One region of the Peribacillus sp. NPDC097895 genome, then DNA from elsewhere that is predicted to be linked to it. Evidence: riboswitches for the same ligand, from Rfam matches in the RefSeq annotation. Region 1 holds a riboswitch; the other holds the start of a gene.
What was found. Region 1 has a riboswitch for preQ1 ahead of ACQKMH_RS22790 (QueT transporter family protein). Riboswitches for the same ligand answer to the same signal wherever they lie in the genome.
Positions count from the first base shown of each region.

Region 2: another riboswitch for preQ1. It lies ahead of ACQKMH_RS02005 (VUT family protein); the one in region 1 lies ahead of ACQKMH_RS22790 (QueT transporter family protein).

Region 1 covers NZ_JBNNSH010000006.1:54,553-57,668, forward strand. Annotated here, with positions in the region: gene ACQKMH_RS22780 (PAS domain S-box protein) at 1-502, opposite strand, end outside; gene ACQKMH_RS22785 (TVP38/TMEM64 family protein) at 617-1,273, opposite strand; gene ACQKMH_RS22790 (QueT transporter family protein) at 1,395-1,880, opposite strand; PreQ1 riboswitch class I at 1,887-1,931, opposite strand; gene ACQKMH_RS22795 (YbaK/EbsC family protein) at 2,100-2,621, shown strand; gene ACQKMH_RS22800 (hypothetical protein) at 2,811-3,116, shown strand, end outside.
Region 2 covers NZ_JBNNSH010000001.1:432,956-436,071, forward strand. Annotated here, with positions in the region: gene ACQKMH_RS01995 (HD domain-containing protein) at 1-544, shown strand, start outside; gene ACQKMH_RS02000 (SRPBCC family protein) at 699-1,166, opposite strand; PreQ1 riboswitch class I at 1,533-1,575, shown strand; gene ACQKMH_RS02005 (VUT family protein) at 1,626-2,168, shown strand; gene ACQKMH_RS02010 (hypothetical protein) at 2,191-2,343, shown strand; gene ACQKMH_RS02015 (PadR family transcriptional regulator) at 2,451-2,771, opposite strand; gene ACQKMH_RS02020 (alpha/beta hydrolase) at 3,082-3,116, shown strand, end outside.

The DNA.
Region 1 (3,116 bases):
TGATCGTATCGAAGGTTTTGTGATTGCCGTCGGGAAGAGGGATGATTTCCTCACACCTTGTGATTTCCCCTTTAATCCATGTTTCTTCATCGGAAACTTCACAGTAGATCAATGACTCTTTATAAAATTCGGAGTATTCTGCGAGCTCGCTGTCTTTTTTGCCCTTATAGTCTACATGCTCCAATTGAAATAATTGCAGTCCGAAGGCATTGGATTCAAGCCAACGGCCTTCACCATCCTTGAAGTTAACGAAATCCACCATTGAATTGATGAGTGTACGCCGACGTTGTTCCGCTTCTTTTAATTGTTTGAATTCTTCCCTTTTAGCTAAATAAAGGTATAGGACCAAGCCTATTGATAAAAGAAAGACAATGCCTTCAGCTCTTTGAAGTTGAATGAAAACCACTTTGTTGTGGATATTTGTAGTTAAAAAATAGTCGAACACGACTAATGTAAAAATCCCGGAAAGGATATATATTACTAAGATGGAGCGTTTGGACATGGAGATTCTCCCTGATTTTAAGACATTTCTAAGGTAAAATTACATACACATTTTAACAAACTATCGGAGAAAAATATATGCAGAATCATAAATAAAAAACAGGGACCAATGCGGTCACCTGTTTTTCCTGAAGATGGTTAGGGCTTTTTTCTTTTTTAAACGTTTATAGATAAGGATAAATAGTAAGAAGAGGAGTGCGAGTGCAGCTACCGTATACAGGTTCATTTCAACAGATAGGAGTCCATATGAGATTAGCGATAGAAAGAAAAAGTATATAAGGTTGCCAAGTGCTGTCGCAAATAAAAAATCCTTGAAAGTGACGGTACTGACTCCAGCAGCCAAGTTAATTAAACTCGTTGGGATAAGCGGGAAAATCCTCCCTGTAAAAACGTACATAAAGCCATGCTCCACAACGGTTTCTTGCCATTTTTCGCCCATCTTCTTTAAGAGTGGTTCCTGAAACCAGTTTCTTGCTGCATAAAAAATCAATCCAGACGCAACAACACTTGTAAACCAACTCCATAGATAGCCATATATGAATTCAAATATCGTGACATTGATAGTAAGGAGCAAAATTAAGGGGATGATTGTAAATGAATTCTGGATAAACATCAACACGAATGTCACGAAAAAAGTGAGCAAAAGGTTTTCCTTCAATATGTTAATGACTGAATCAAGATCACTTTTCCAAACGAAAGTAAACAATTCCGCATTAGAATAAATGAATATTGCGATTACCAGAAGACCGATTAAGGTCAGGACTCTTTTCAAAGGGTCACCACCATTCTTACTAATAGTTTATCATTTTCAGGCTCATTGGTGAAAAAAAGAGCTGTCGCATGATGCAGACAGCTCTTTTACATTATAGTGGGTTTACGAAGCGAAGATTCCTTTAAAGCCACTTTTCAAACTGAATTCTTTTGTTCATTCCATAAATAATTGGCGCACCAATCAAGAGGACAACGAACTCACCGACTGCCGTGGTCATCCAGCTAAACCAGAATGGTAAGCCAAAGGCAAGGTTCAGTTCAATTGCAATCAAAAACATGGTGAATGTGAAAAAGATAATCGTTGCGATCATCCGCCCTTTAATGCTTTTTATGAACCGCGATACAAAAATGACCAGCAATAAGGCGAGCACGGATTGCCCCACCCCAAAAATCAAATCATACGGTACCATCGGTGAAAAGAGCAGATTCGATATGAAGACTCCTCCGACGATACCGTAGATATACTTTTTATTGAATACAATCAGATGATTCAACATTTCCGGAACTCGAAATTGGAACATCTCAAAAGCGATTGGTTTAAACACCAATGAGACCGCCACATACAAGGCAGCCAATAACCCGTTTATCACGAGTGTACGAACATTCATTTTATTCTCTCCCTAGTTTTTTATCGTGGGATGGTTACGAACCACGTTTAGGCTTTTTCCCGAAAATTAATAGTATCCCATATATGCTTGTTGCGTCAATTTGTAAAGAATGGTTTTTAAATGATAACTCATCAAGAAATGAAAGTCTAAAATGATTTTGATTTATTGCAATGATGGATGATATTATTTTTATATGTACTTCAAAGGAGTGAATATAATATGTCGATCGAGAGTGTCAAAAGCCATTTTAAACAATGGGACCGGGAAGGCGATGTAATGGAGTTCGAAACATCAAGTGCTACCGTGAGTGAGGCAGCAGAAACCATTGGCGTCATTCCTGCGCGGATTGCTAAGACTCTTTCCTTTAAGGGGGAAGGTGAAAATGCGATTTTGGTTGTAGCAGCTGGGGACGCAAAAGTGGATAATAAGAAGTTTCGCCAGATGTTCGGATTCAAGGCACGAATGCTGTCACCTGAGGAGGTGCTTGAACAGACCGGACATGCAATCGGGGGAGTTTGCCCATTTGGACTGGCAAACGACCTAGATGTTTTTCTTGATGTATCAATGAAGCGTTTTGAGTCATTGTTTCCGGCATGCGGCAGTCCGAACTCAGCAATAGAACTTACAACCGCGGAATTGTTTGAATATTCTAACGCCAAGGATTGGGTGGATGTTTGCAAGGCTTGGGAAGAAGAAGGGAATGAAGAAACGTCGGTAGGCAATGCAGTAGATCGCTTTTAAGAGATTCGCAATAAATAAAGTCCACTTGTGTGGACTTTATTTATTGATGACCGTTTCATCGCTATAAGCTTTACTTGTTGGATTTAAATTGCTCCAATTCTTTTGAAATAGCGACACCAGATGCAAATTAGCGGTCTATAATTGGTGGTAGGCAATTCGCGGAGAAAGTTTATAAATGGAGGATGAAAGATGTTAAAGGGAAGCGATAAAAAAAACAATAGCAGCTATCTTAGTCTTAAAACTCTTTATGAAGAAAATATCACGGTTAAGAGCATAGCCCAGGAACTTGAGTCTTGCCATAAAAATGATAGAGCACCTGACATACAAAAAGCGTTGGAAAAAAAGAATTTCGATATAATGGCAGTGCAAGATCAAGGGGAAATCATCGGATATATCGAAAGGCAAGAACTTGGTGAAGGGATCATCTCGGAATATTTGAAAAGTTTTTCACCTAGGGAAATGGTTTCGGATTCAACCCCTTTGATACAACTTCTC
Region 2 (3,116 bases), on a different contig from region 1:
CGATCGGGTTGATTATACTCTCCGGGATATGTATCAATACGGACATATCAAACTCGAATCCGTTCATGACTTTCTAGGACATATAACCATCATAAACGGTAGGATGTATCTGGATAATATTGAATCGGCGGAATGGTTTGTGGAAACATATTACAGCGAAGTTATTGATTTTTTCATGGACCCACTTAATATATATGGCTATGATATGTTGGCAAAGACCTTAAAACTGGCTTTGGATAAAAACCGGATCAGCCTTGATGACTTACTCGGAGAAGATGATGAAGTCATGCTCTTGTTAAGCTCTATTGGAGACGATGAAGTGCAAAACCTGCTAAAACGGATTCATGGTAACGTATTGGTGAAGGAGGATCAATGGGACTACGATATACACCTGAAAAATAAAGTGCGCCTCATTGATCCTTCCGTTATTCATGGAACCCAATTAGTAAGAGCATCCAGTTTATCTGAAAAAGTGAAGAACATGGGAATTGAAGCCAATAAAAAAGCTTCGAAGGGTTTGTATCTAAAAGTGATTTCCGAATGATTTTTCGCGTCAAACCTTAGGGAAAGTGAAAACTCAAGGGTGACATTTCATCCTTAAATAATAATGATTCCTCGATGAGGATTACGATGGCTTCAAACACCTCATAAGTTGGCATCACTATTTCCATACTAACTAACGTTTTTCCCTAACTTAATTACCGATCAACAGATATTGGCGGCAAGGTCCGTCCAGTTTCAAGCAAGCTCTTCAGGTTACTTAGAATGGCTGGCCATCCATTATTTAAGCCTTCAAAGGTAATATCATCAGCAACGAAATCTGTTTCCAATAGCCCCTCATGCTTAAGCGTTAACTTCAAGGTTGAATCATCCATTGGCTTTAGTTCAAAGGTGACCCGAGTGGGATGGTCGCGAGGTGTTTCGTCTCCTACCATGTTCCATGTGAACGAGAGCAAGTGAAAGGGCTCACACTTTAGTATTTTACCATGATCAGTAATCCGCCCATCTTCAAGCAAATAATGAACGGTGGAGCCTTCTTGCCAGTCAGACTGGACTTGACAGCCAAAGTGATATTTCTTCGTGACTTCACCACTCGTTAGAGCTTCCCAAAGCCTCTCTGGTGTGGTGGCGATATAAATAGCATAGACAAACGATGTTTTTTTCATTTTTCTATTCCTCCTCGCGTTTATACTTCTGTCATTCCTTCTCAGGACCCTGCTTTGGCACTTAGATACCGCTTGTTTGGATATTTAACTCTATCAATGATTGTCTGCTTTTCATATACAGCCGGTCAAGCAGTTTTCTGCGACAAAAATCGGCAAAAGCCTGCATGGAGGAATTACAGAGTCATAGTAGAGGATTTTCAGGGATCATAGCTAAGTGCGAAGCTCTGGAAAGACGGATGTTCTCTTAGCAGGTCTGAAAACGATATCCGCGGATTCGCAGCCTTCCCAGCGCCAGCCGTATGGAAACTTCTTGATTTCCAGTCATTTTCAAGCTACGATAAATAAGGAAAAAAATAATCCGCTCGGGCGGAAGAGGTTCTAGCTACCCTCTCAAAAAAACTAAGGGGAACAGTGCTCTTTCTTAGAGTGCTGTTTTTTCTGTATAAGGAGAATGAAGAAATGTTAAGAATTTTATTGTATTTAGTATCCATCGTCACCGCGAATGTGGTTACAGCCGCTTTTGCACCACTACATCTTGGTGTGTTCATCATTCCGATGGGTACATTGCTCATTGGGGGAACCTTCATCTTTCGAGATCTGGTCCAAAATAAATTCGGCAGGACGAAAACCTATTTATGCATTATTACGGCACTTATTTTATCTGCGTGTGTATCATTTTTATTAGGAGATACGTTATTGATTGTCTTTGCTTCCGCATTATCGTTCGTGGTGGCAGAAACAGCGGATACTGAAATTTATACCCGATTAAAACTTCCGATGAGTTGGAGGGTGTTTTACAGCGGGATTGTTGGAGGGTTTTTCGATTCGGTGATATTTGTCGTGATTGGCCTTAGCCCACTGGGTGCCAATATATTGCCATGGGAAGCCGTACCCGCTGCGGTTATCGGCCAAATTATCGTTAAAACGATCATTCAGTCAATCGGTGCCGTATTATTGGGACGAATCAACGTAGAGCTGGAGAAGCGTGTAGTCTCCGGTTGAAATGCTAGGAGGGATGCACTCGATGGATGGACCCAAAAAGGAAGAAGACAAATGCTATTGCCTCGAGGCCTTTCGTGAAAAATATGGTCCGCATGTCCAAGGAGAATGCATGAAGCTCTCCTGCGCCAATTATCGGAAGCATAAAGGAATAGACGACAAAAAAGGACCAAAATAGGTCCTTTTTTTTGTAAATGGAGGAATTCACGAGTAAAGCGCACAATATCAGAGTAAATCAGCAAAAAAGCTTCCTGCACCAGAAAGCTTTTTTATATTGCTTTTTATTCAGAATGCCTTTGCGCTTTTACGAACTAATTTTTCCAGGAAGTAAAAGCAGCTTCGTTTTCGTTCTAGCTCGGTTTGTCCACTTTCTGTAACATGATAATATTTCCTTCGACCTGACTCGGACTCTTTCCAATGGCCTTCAATGAACTCCTTTTTTTCTAACCGTTTGAGGGCTGGGTAGAGTGTGCCTTCACTTATTTCATATTTGCCCATGCTCATTTCCCTCAAAATCTTTGTCATTTCATAGCCATATAGCTTTTTTTGTGACAGAAGTGAAAGCAAAAGGAGGTCAACGCTTCCCTTCATTAATTCTTTATCCAAATAAAATCGCCTCCTTTTTCATTTGTAAAGTGTAATACGTTGTACCTCGTAACACAAGGTGCATTTTACTTTTCTTAAAAAAAATGGTTAAATGACGATTGCTAAATGAAATCAATCATAGTAAAATGTGCTCTGGAACGGATGAGTTGTAACGAGTGTGGTAAGGATACTTATATACATGATTTAACTGTTTTAATGAAAAAACGGAATAGGATAGAAAAAATCCCACTCAAGGGGTATTAATTGATTTTTTTTTGAAAATCATTTAGATTCTATTTATTAACAAGAGCAGAAAGAAGGTCCTAGATAGATGAAAGTGAAAGCACCCGAGTCATTCACATACAA